One region of the Ligilactobacillus murinus genome, then DNA from elsewhere that is predicted to be linked to it. Evidence: predicted binding sites of a transcription regulator. Region 1 holds the regulator's gene; the other holds the start of a gene.

Region 1 (6,071 bases):
AAGCCCCTTGAAAGTTAAACTGTGAACAGGCTAGCAGCAGTACTATCTAAGAAAGGAAGACTATAGAACTTTCAAATATCTCACAATCTATAGTAGTAAACACCATGTTTTATTCATTTATTCGAGGCCTGGTTAGGTTTCTTGTTTATCTGATCAACGGTAAACCAAACTTTGAGGGCAAGGAAAACTTACCTTCAGGAAATTATATTTTGGTTGGCCCACACCGCACTTGGTTTGATCCCTTGTATTTTGCCCTAGCAGCTTCTCCCAAAAAGTTTAGCTTCATGGCAAAAGAAGAACTTTTCAAAAATCCAATTTTGCGGTTTATCTTAAAACATGCCAACGCTTTTCCGGTCGACCGAAAAAATCCTGGTCCCTCTGTGATCAAGACGCCAGTTAAGTTACTAAAAAAAAGTGATCTTTCTTTGATCATGTTTCCTTCTGGGACTAGGCATTCACAGGAAATGAAAGGGGGCGTCGTTTTGATCGCTAAAATGACTGGGGTCCCGATCATTCCCGCTGTTTATCAAGGCCCTTTGACTTTAAAAGCTTTATTTAGCCGTAAAAAGACAACTGTTCGCTTTGGTGGACCGATCTATGTTGATCGCAAAACTAAGTTGACCGATGAGACCCAAGCAGCGATCATCAATGAAATGGAACAAGCCTTTACCAAACTGGACAAAGCGATCGATCCAAGCTTCCACTACATCGATCCTGCAACAAAAAAATAACTAAAAATAGGTTGGACACATAAGTCACAACCTATTTTTAGTTTTAAATTATTTTTTAGACATATTTTGCTTCATTGAAGCCATCATTTGATGAAGTTTCTTTTCAGAAGGCTTTTGCCCCATCTGAATCATCATCGTCCGCAACATCTGTTCATTGATCGGCGGATTTTTCTTCAAATAGTCTTCCATGTACTTACGAGCAGCAAAGAAACCACCAACAAAGCCAAGGATAAGCGCTAAGACTACAAGTACGATCCAAATTCCAGTAGACATTCCAGCACCCCCTTCTCATTATATTCATTCAACTACTTATTCTACACAAATTATCCTTAAAAATAAAGCGCTAAACAGCTTTAATTATCACGCAAACCACGTTCACGTTGGATCTTTTTCACCTTTTCTGGAGTAACTTCATTGCCATCTTTATCGTAGACTTGTAACATTTCTACGTGGCTACGGAAGTTTTCTCTAAACATCGCTAAGTAAGTCTTACGCAATTCTTGTTGCTCTTCTTTTTCAGCTTCTGTTAGTGTGCCTTCTTTTTTCTTTTTAGACAATTCATTGATACGATCGATCAGCTCTTGTGGGATCGCACTTTTTTTTGCTTCCGTCTTTTCTGACGTTTGTTCTAATGTTTCGTCTTTTTCCATATTAAATTCCTCTTTTCCAAGATGATCTATCTTCTATATTCTAGCTCAAAATTTTAAGAAAGTCATTAGTTTAGTCGCTTTCTTTTCGATAAAGCAAACGCTTGTTTGTAACTGCTGATTTTCTATGTTATAATTACCCTATAGAAATGTATTGAGGTGTTCAAAATGACAAAAGCATCCGAAAAAAGACAGCTAAATATTTTGCGTTTTATCTACAATACAGTTGAGAGCAAAGGTTATCCACCGACTGTGCGCGAGATCTGTCAAGCAGTCTCACTTTCTTCGACCTCAACTGTACACGGTCATTTAGCACGCTTAACTAAGAAAGGTTTTCTCAAAAAAGATCCTACTAAGCCACGGGCAATGGAAGTTACCCTTGCTGGTCTAGAAGCTCTAGGGATCAAAACTACTTTAAATGAGATCCCAGTCATCGGAACTGTGACCGCAGGGATGCCGATCTTAACTGTTGAAGAAACAACTGATTACTTTCCATTACCACCTAATTTAAGTGATGCCAATGATTTGTTCATGTTGAACATCCGTGGTGAAAGCATGATCGATGCTGGGATCTTAGATGGTGATCAAGTTATCGTTAGAAAACAGTCTGCTGCTGACAATGGTGATATCGTGATCGCCATGACCGAAGACGATGAGGCAACATGCAAGCGATTCTACAAAGAAGACGGGTATTTTAGATTACAACCTGAAAATGAAACGATGGATCCGATCATCTTGGATAATGTCGTAATTTTAGGCAAAGTCATCGGACTCTACCGTGATATGATCTAAAGTCGGTATTTTAGTAACTAGGAGTTTAAAGACTTCTAGTTTTTTTAATTCCAAAAAAAAGATGCCTCAAAGTGCATCTTTTAGAACTATTTACCTTCCTTAGCCATTTTTAGCAGTTCTTCTGCATGTTCTAGTGTCAAAGTCGTGATCGAAGAACCTGACAGCATCCGGGCTAGTTCTTCGATCCGTTCTTTATCATTTAAGATCGTAAGCGAAGTTTCAGTCCGCCCATTGGCTACATGTTTAGCAATAAAATAATGGTGGTCTGCCACAGCTGCGACCTGTGGCAAGTGGGTGATACACAGCACCTGCGAATTAGTTGCGATCTGGCTGATCTTTTCAGCGATCGCTTGTGCGACACGTCCACTGACCCCAGTATCGACCTCATCGAAAATAATACTCGTCACACCTTTATTTTGAGCAAAGATCGTCTTTAGCGCGAGCATGATCCGCGATAATTCACCACCAGAAGCGATCCTTGCTAAAGCCCCCATTTCTTCTCCGGGATTAGTTTGAATATAAAATTCGACCCGATCAAGGCCAGTTTCAGTCAATTGTCCATTCGCCGGTAAAAATCGCACTTCAAAAACAGCTTTATCCATATATAGTGCACTCAACTGCTGATGGATCTCAGCTTCAAGCCGTTTAGCAGTCTGCTTACGCAACTCACTGATCTCTAACGCTAATTTTTTTGCCTTGCTATGAGCTTCTTTGACCTGCTCGACTTGCTGTTCTAAGTTTTCATCGCTTTGTTGCATCGTTTCAAGTTCGCGTTTTATCTTATCGTAATAAGCCAAGATCGTTTCGATCGAATCACCATATTTACGCTTGAGTTGATGGATCGTTTCAAGCCGTGCTTCGATGGAATTTAACAATTCTTCATCCCACTCCAGATCACTTAATTGCCCTGAAACTTCATGCGCTACATCTTGTAGATTATAGAAAGCATCAGAGACCTTTTCGTAGATCGTAGCTAATTCAGAATTGAACTCAGCCACGTCTTCTAACTCACTCATGACATTTCCTAGAACACTCATCACATCTAATTCTTCACCATTCAGTGCTTGATAACTCATCTCTAACGCGTGATGGATCGTTTGATAATTATCTAATTGACGTTTTTGTTCTTGGAGCTCTTCTTCTTCACCCTCATGCAGCTGCGCCTCACTGATCTCATTAACTTGAAATTGTAACATATCAAGTCTTTGCGCCCACTCATGTGCATTTTTCTCACGTTGCTCTAGTGCCTGAGAAAGACGGCGATAATTGGCATAAAGTATCTGATATTGTGCTAATTTAGCTAAGATCTCAGGCTGATAATTATCGACTAGAGCTAAATGACGCTCAGGATCCATCAATTCTTGATGCTCATTTTGCCCATGGATATCGATCAATGTTTGCCCCACCTGCCGAAGTGTGCCTAGATTGACCAAAACGCCATTTATTCGGCAAACATTTTTGCCACTGCGATAAATATCGCGTTGTAAGATCAAAATATCATCTTCACATTCGATCCCAAATTCATCTAAAAGCTCATATGTTCGAGTTGCTTTAGGGATAGTAAATTGTCCTTGGAGCAATGATTTATTAGCTCCCTTGCGGATAAAATCACTCGAGCCGCGTCCACCTGCTAGTAGACCTAAAGCATCAATAATGATGGACTTACCAGCCCCAGTTTCACCAGTCAAGACCGTCATATTCGTTCCAAAATCGACGGTCAACTGATCAATAATTGCAAAATCACGGATCATTAATTCTTGTAACAAAGTACTTTCCTGCTGTTGCTAAGAGTAACAGTTTTTCCTTTCCCAAAATCTAAAAGTCCTATTTATCATCGATCAAAGCCAATAATTTACGCTCGATCTGCAACGCATCTTCATTTGAGCGTGCAAAAAGCATGATCGTATCATCATCACCTAAAGTAGCAAAAACTTCATCATAGTTCATTTGCGAGATCAAACTCGAAAGCGCGGGCCCATTACCAGGCAAAACTTTGACCATACATAGATCACGATGACAGTCAGAAACAAGATAGGCGTCACGCAAAACTTTCCTTAGTTTTTTTTCGGTATTATCCTTCTTGGTCGTCGGTAAACTATACCGATACGACCCATCTGGCGTCGGTACTTTGATCAGCCGCATCTCTTTTACATCACGTGAGATAGTGGCTTGAGTCACTTCAATTCCTTTAACTGAAAGGAGACTAACAAAGTCTTCTTGCCGATAAATCGCATTATCCTGGATCATTTTTTTAATAATTCGTTGTCTATCTTGTTTTCTCACTGAGAAATCATCCTTCCTACCTACTTATCTTTTTGATGAAGTAATGTTTGATGGGCTTGTTTGATCACCATACTTGGATCGACATTAGCGTTGATCGTTGCACTCTTTGATGTTGCACGCAAATGGACTAAAAATTCAATATTTCCTTCCCCACCCGTGATCGGTGAAAAATCAAGGTCTAAGACATCATATCCTGCTTTGACAGCAAAAGCGATCAACTCTTGGACCACTTCTAAATGGACTTTTTCATCCCGAACGATCCCATGCTTACCGACTTTTTCACGTCCTGCTTCAAATTGAGGTTTGATCAAAGCCACCACGTCTCCACCTGGCACTAAGATCGCATGTAAAGTCGGTAAGATAAGTTGCAATGAAATAAAAGAAACATCAATTGTCGCAAAATCAGGGCGTCCAGCAGTAAAATCTTCTAATTTACTGTAGCGAAAGTTAGTATTCTCCATCACAACGACTCGCGGATCTTGACGCAACTTCCAAGCTAATTGATTAGTTCCCACATCAAGGGCATAACTCAACTTGGCCCCTTTTTGTAAGGCAACATCAGTAAAGCCACCAGTAGATGAACCGATATCAAGGACTGTCTTATTTTTGGTACTTAGTTTAAAGACTTTGAGCGCTTTTTCAAGTTTTAAACCACCACGACTAACATAAGGCATCTTTTTACCCTTAAAATGTAATTTGACACTTGGATCGATCTTTTCACCTGGTTTATCTAATCGTTCCTCATTTTCACCTAAGATCTCGCCTGCCATAACTGCACGTTTTGCTTGTTCGCGTGTCTCGAATAGCCCCTGCTTGACCAATAATACATCTACACGTTCTTTTTTCATACTTACATCCTTACTTATAATTTAAAATACTCTAGCACTTGACGCAAAAGAGAAGTCTCAAGTCCACTTTTATCCAAAAACTCAAGTTGATCTTTTGCTTGCTTCAACGTATCAACTAGCGCTTGCTTGGCTCCTTTTAGCCCTAAAAGGAGCGGATAAGTATTTTTATTTTCCGCCACATCCTTATTAGCTGTTTTACCTAATTCGGCTGTTGTTGACGTCACATCTAAAATATCGTCATAGATCTGAAAGGCTAGACCAAATTTTTGCCCAAAAGTAACTAAAGCCTGTTCTTGTTTTGGTGTTGCTTCACCTAAAATAGCTCCAGCAAAACAAGCATATTCCAACAATTGTCCTGTCTTATTTTTATGGACTTGCATCAACTCTGACAAGGTCAAAGTTGTCTTTTCACCTAAGATATCACCGGTTTGGCCTGCGACCATCCCATTTGCTCCCGCAGCTTTTGCAAGTGCAGCTACCAAAGTAATACGTTTTTTGGGCGTAAGCTTTGTTTTAGCTAACCAGCCAAAAGCCTCAGTTAAGAGGGCATCCCCCGCTAAAACCGCTATATCTTGACCAAAAACTTTATGATTCGTCGGTTTTCCCCGCCGTAGATCATCATTATCCATCTCAGGTAGATCATCATGGATCAAAGAGTATGTGTGAAGAAATTCTAGACTTCCCGCCACACTCAAAACATCTGTATCGATCTTTTTTTCTAAGCTTTGACAGATCAACATGATCAAAAGAGGTCTGATCCGTTTACCACC
Region 2 (6,071 bases), 380 kb from region 1:
CAGTTGTTGGCGATGCAACTACAAAGTCCGTTGCGTTTGATCGCATTGCTCGAAGCTAAATTAGCCCGCAGTCAAGCAGCGCGGATCGTGTTTATCGGCTCGGTCTATGGTGGGGCTGGTAGTGCTTTAGAAGTCGGTTATAGTACGGTAAAAGGAGCGCAAAGTGCTTTTTGCAAAGCTTATAGTAAAGAAGTAGCTTCTTTGGGGATCACGGTCAATACGCTCGCACCTGGAGCAATAGATACGCAGATGAATCAGATGTTTTCTGGTAGTGAACGGCAAGCAGTAAAAGAAGAGATCCCCAGTGGTCGCTTTGCTCAGCCAAGTGAGATAAGTTATTTCGTAAAAATGTTGTTAGCCCCTAAAGCTAGTTATTTAACGGGTCAGACACTTTATGTGACCGGTGGTTGGCTCGTGTAGACGATAGAATCTAAAAAAGAGACGGAGAAATTAGATAAAATGACAGATATTGGAACAATTTTAAAAGAAGCGCGTAAAGAAAAAGGTTTGACACTAGACGACTTGCAACAAACGACCAAGATTCAAAAACGTTATTTGATCGCGATCGAAGACGGTGATTTTGCAGCGCTACCAGGTAAATTCTATGTGCGAGCTTTTATCAAGCAATATGCAGAAACTGTTGGGATCGATCCAGAAGAGTTGCTAGCTAAGCTAGATGAAGATAAGGCTCCCAAACTAGAAGAAACAGAAGCAACGACGCGTACTGAAGCGGTCAAGCGCGAAGAAGAAAAAACTATGTCACCGATTCTTGCAGGGTTGATCCGTTATTTACCTACGATCATTATCGTATCTATCGTAGTTGCGATCTTAGGAACGATCTATATCTTTGCTTGGGGAGATCGTGAACGTAATAGCAGTACACAGATCGCCGATAACAGCCAAAAAGTCTCAGTTTCTTCTGAAAGTTCTGCTAAGAGTAGTAGTTCTAAGGAAAAAGCTTCAAGTAGTGAAAGTAGTAGCAGCACATCTAAAAAAGAAAGCTCAAGTACAAAAGCTAAGAAGGAATCTAAAAAGACAACTAAACAAAAGATCACTAATACTTCAGCTACGGGTTCAGCTTTCGTATATGATCTAGAAAATGCTCCGGCTACAAACAAGATCGAAATGACAGTTTCTGATGGCGCAACAGCTTGGAATGCTGTTTCAGCTAATGGAGTTCAAGTCTGGCAAGGGACGCTCAATGCTGCTAATACGTCACAAACAGTTGAGATCCCTGAAAATACAACAACGATCACTTTGAATTTAGGAAACTCAAAGGCTACCTCGATCAAGATCAACGGTAAGAAATTTGATTTCTTAAAAGAAAACGAGACTTTGACCGTACGTACGATCACCCTAAATGTTGCCCAAACAACAGCACAATAAAAGTAGTATGGCAGAAAACGGTGGATGCCAAAGTATAAGTAAATCTAAGAAAGGAAACTGTGCGCTTTTCAAAGTGTGAAACTTTTCCGCCAACACAGTAGAAAATTATGAATTTACCGAATAAATTGACAGTTTTACGGATCATTTTGATCCCGATCTTCATGTTGGTCTTACTATTACCGCTTGATTGGGGCGAGGTAGTTTTAGCTGGTACTGTTATTCCGACCACACAATTGCTCGGAGCGTTGATCTTTGCGGTTGCTTCGATCACGGACTTTGCGGATGGTCAGATCGCGCGTAAACAAAAATTAGTTACCAATTTTGGCAAATTTGCTGATCCTTTAGCTGATAAGATGTTAGTAATGACTGCATTTATCATCTTAGTACAAATGGGCAAGGTACCTGCGTGGGTCGCAGCGATCATTGTTTGCCGCGAATTGGCTGTAACAGGTTTGCGTTTGATCATCGTTGAAAATGATGGTAAAGTCATGGCGGCTGAACTCCCAGGTAAGATCAAAACAATGACCCAAATGTTTGCGATCTTGTTCTTGTATTTGAATAATGTTTTCTTTATCAATGCAAATATCATGATCGGTGAGATCTTATTGTACATCTGCTTATTCTTTACAGTATATTCAGGTTTGGATTATTTTTGGAAGAGTAGAAGTATTTTTGCCGATTCTTTTAACGATTAAAAACGATAGACTACTTCAACTGGTGAAGTGGTCTATTTATTTGCATAGAGATCCAAAGATTTTGCGTATCTTTAAAGTGAGGCTAAAACATGTCAAACATTAGTTCGCAAAACGCTTGCTTTTTTTGAAAAAAATAAGTATGATATATGGTACAGAGTAATTGAACGTAGATTAGGAAACGTTCTTTGTGAGTAGATGACAAAGAGGAGGAGTAAATTTGGCTGACGAAAGACAAGTTGCTTTAGACAAAGCGCTCAAGAAGATCGAAAAAGATTTCGGTAAAGGTGCCATCATGAAGATGGGTGAAAAGGCTGATACCCAGATCTCAACTGTTCCAAGTGGTTCATTGGCCCTTGATGAAGCTTTGGGAGTAGGTGGTTTCCCAAGGGGACGTATCGTGGAGATCTATGGGCCTGAAAGTTCTGGTAAGACCACCGTTGCCTTGCAAGCGGTAGCTGAAGTTCAAAAACAAGGCGGTCTAGCAGCCTATATCGATGCGGAAAATGCGCTTGATCCTGCATATGCGACAGCTTTGGGCGTAAATATCGACGACTTATTGCTCTCTCAACCCGGTACTGGTGAAGAAGGTCTACAGATCGCAGATGCCTTGGTCTCTTCTGGTGCGGTAGATATCGTGGTCATTGACTCCGTAGCGGCTTTAGTTCCTAAAGCTGAGATCGAAGGTGAGATGGGCGACTCACATGTTGGTTTACAAGCGCGTTTGATGTCTCAAGCTTTGCGTAAACTTTCAGGTACGATCAACAAGACTAAGACGATCGCTTTGTTTATCAATCAGATCCGTGAAAAAGTTGGGGTGATGTTTGGTAATCCGGAAACGACCCCTGGTGGACGGGCCCTTAAGTTTTACTCAACGATCCGCTTGGAAGTTCGGCGTGCTGAACAGATCAAGGATGGTTCCGATGTCTTAGGTAACCGGACTCGGATCAAGGTTGTGAAAAACAAGGTCGCACCACCATTTAGAACGGCAGAAGTTGATATCATGTATGGCGAAGGGATCTCGAAGATGGGTGAATTGATCGACTTAGCAGTTGAAAAAGATATCATCGAAAAGAGTGGTTCATGGTTTTCATATGGTGGTAGTCATATTGGTCAAGGTCGTGAAAAGACAAAGGCTTACTTGAGTGAACATCCTGAAGTGGCCGACGAGATTACCCAAAAAGTTCGTGATACACCAACGCTCACACAAAAAGAGAAAAAAGCACTTGAAAAAGAAAAAAAAGCTAAGGAAAAAGAAGCGGCTAAAGCTGATAAAAAGGCAGCTAATAAGCCGGTCAGTTTAGACTTAGGCAATGATGAAAAATAAACTTTAAAGAGTAGCCGGTTGCTAGGACTACTCTTTTTTTCGACATTATTTAGATAAAAGGTCAAACAGACTGATAATGATTGACATTTACCAACATTAAACATTAAAATATTATTGTGTGTAAATTAGACCTAAGCCGTCGATTTACCACGATAAAATAGATCGCGGAGGTGCAAACTTGAACTATATTGTTATTAGTGCCATCCTCGCAATCGCTGTTTTGACTTTAGTGCTAGGTTTTGCTTTAGGAATCTTTTATCGAAAGCGTAGTTATGAACAATCGCTAGATGCCGCAACTCAAACGGCCAAAGGTATTATTGCTAGTGCCAAAAAAGAGGCTTTACTGGAAGCAAAAGATGAAAGTCATCGCTACCGTAAAGAAGTCGAAGGCGAATTGAAAGAGAGACGCTTTGAAGTTCAGAAACAAGAAAATCGTTTGTTGAAAAGAGAAGAGAACCTTGATCGCAAGGATTCAGTCTTAGACAAACGCGAACAAGTGCTTACACAAAAAGAAGATCAATTGAGTGCTGAGCAACAAAGATTAGATGCAAAGAGCAAAGAAGTCGCTTCACTTGAACAAAAACAAAAAGATAAGCTGGAAGAAATCGCCGCTTTGACAAAAGACCAAGCTAAGGAGCTTATTCTTAAAGAGACACGTAACAGTTTGAGTTATGAGTTAGCTGTGATGATCAAGGAAAGTGAAGCACAAGCTCAAGCCACAGCTGACAAAAAAGCCAAGAGTTTGATCGCGCAGGCTATCCAACGTAGTGCAGCTGATATGGTCTCTGAAACCACCGTCTCAGTCGTTAACTTACCAAATGATGAGATGAAGGGCCGCATTATCGGGCGTGAAGGGCGTAATATTCGCACACTTGAAACTTTGACAGGGATCGATCTGATCATTGATGATACTCCTGAAGCTGTCGTTTTGAGTGGTTTTGATCCTGTAAGACGTGAGATTGCCAAAATGGCCTTAGAAAAATTGATCCAAGATGGTCGGATCCATCCGGCACGCATTGAGGAAATGGTCGAAAAGGCTACTAAGGAAATGGATAGCCGGATCCGCCAGACTGGTGAAGAAGCTATCTTTGATCTTGGGATCCATTCAATGCACCCAGATTTGATCAAGACGGTCGGTCGTTTGAATTATCGGACAAGTTACGGTCAAAATGTGTTGGATCATTCGATCGAAGTTGCGAAGATCACAGGGGTCCTTGCAGCTGAGTTAGGTGAAGATGTTACAATAGCGAAACGCGCAGGTTTACTACACGATATCGGAAAAGCGGTCGATCATGAAGTTGATGGCTCTCACGTTGAGATCGGGGTAGAATTGGCGAAGAAATATAAAGAAAACGATGTCGTTGTCAATACGATCGAATCTCATCACGGGGATGTAGCACCAAAATCAACGATCGCAGTTTTAGTTGCAGCGGCTGATGCAGTTTCAGCTGCACGTCCAGGGGCTCGGAGCGAGTCGCTAGAAAACTACATTCACCGCCTTGAAAAATTGGAGAATATCTCTAATGAATTTGAAGGTGTGAAGAAGAGTTATGCGATCCAAGCTGGGCGTGAAGTTCGGATCATCGTTAAACCAAATGAGGTCAACGACTTAGAGGCAACTGTTTTAGCACGTGATATTCGAAATAAGATCGAAGAAGAACTTGAATATCCAGGGCATATCAAAGTTACCGTTATTCGTGAAACACGAGCGGTCGAATATGCTAAGTAATAGTTTTAGCAATTGTATCAAAAAAACTGTAGTCCGATCAGGGCTACAGTTTTTTTATTAGGCACGGCGTTCTTTTTTTAATTTCTCAGCCTGTTTAGCACTCAAGTTGCCGAGGGTAACTAAACGGTCTTCGATCAGGTCTAAAACGTAATTACGATCTGCTTGATTTTCAACAAAATCGTATTTATCGCCATCAATGATCAATAGTTGAGAGAGTTCATAATTTTTTTCAAAGTCAGCATAATACCGTAAGAGACGTTGGTAATACTCGATCAATGAAGGATCAGTTGAGATCTGTTCATATTTACGTCCACGTTTTTGGATGCGCTTGATCATCGTATCATAGGAAACTTTGATCAAGACCATCAGATCAGTATCGTTAGTCGGAGTAGCTGCCTTAAGTTCAGTCAGCATATGGCCTAAAAGTTCTTGATAGGTCGCATATTCGATCTGAGTTGCATTTCCCATATCGGTATTCATCTTCATGAACATCGCATCTTCATAGATCGAGCGATCCAAAATGTTGTTTGGGTGTCGCATAGCTTGCTTCATCATCATAAAACGTCGATTTAAAAAGAAAGTTTGTAACAGATAGGCATAGGGATTAGTAGCATCCTTATCGCCAGCTTGACGTTTTTTGGCTGCGATTTCGTTACCTTTATAAAATAAGGGTAAGACAGGGTTGTCTTCAACGGGTTCAAAGAACGGCTCTGAACCTAATTCTTGGGCCAAGATCTGTGTTAGGCTTGATTTACCTGATCCAATTATCCCAGCTAGTGTGATCATAGAAAGTTCATCCTCTCGGTTAATGTACTTAACTATCTTACATTTTTAGCGCTTGTTTTTCAAATGGTGAATTACTTGACTAATTGTTATGAGAGGCATATATTTCTCTATATAAAATTTTTTATGTGGCAGACTGTAGGCAAGATGATAG

Evidence for each region. Region 1 encodes LexA, which represses DNA repair genes until DNA is damaged. Its sites were predicted from a motif close to CNAACANNTGTTNG; they were not measured.
Region 2: the regulator LexA is predicted to act here: its motif matches at 2,175-2,188, upstream of recA (recombinase RecA).

The regions. Positions count from the first base shown of each region.
Region 1 is NZ_CP023565.1:796,842-802,912, forward strand. It holds gene CPS94_RS03955 (lysophospholipid acyltransferase family protein) at 105-731, shown strand; gene CPS94_RS03960 (YneF family protein) at 780-1,004, opposite strand; gene CPS94_RS03965 (DUF896 domain-containing protein) at 1,085-1,381, opposite strand; gene lexA (transcriptional repressor LexA) at 1,547-2,170, shown strand; gene recN (DNA repair protein RecN) at 2,257-3,936, opposite strand; gene CPS94_RS03980 (arginine repressor) at 3,995-4,453, opposite strand; gene CPS94_RS03985 (TlyA family RNA methyltransferase) at 4,474-5,301, opposite strand; gene CPS94_RS03990 (polyprenyl synthetase family protein) at 5,316-6,071, opposite strand, start outside.
Region 2 is NZ_CP023565.1:412,582-418,652, forward strand. It holds gene ymfI (elongation factor P 5-aminopentanone reductase) at 1-420, shown strand, start outside; gene CPS94_RS02070 (helix-turn-helix domain-containing protein) at 460-1,386, shown strand; gene pgsA (CDP-diacylglycerol--glycerol-3-phosphate 3-phosphatidyltransferase) at 1,494-2,081, shown strand; gene recA (recombinase RecA) at 2,299-3,405, shown strand; gene rny (ribonuclease Y) at 3,584-5,134, shown strand; gene CPS94_RS02090 (deoxynucleoside kinase) at 5,192-5,920, opposite strand.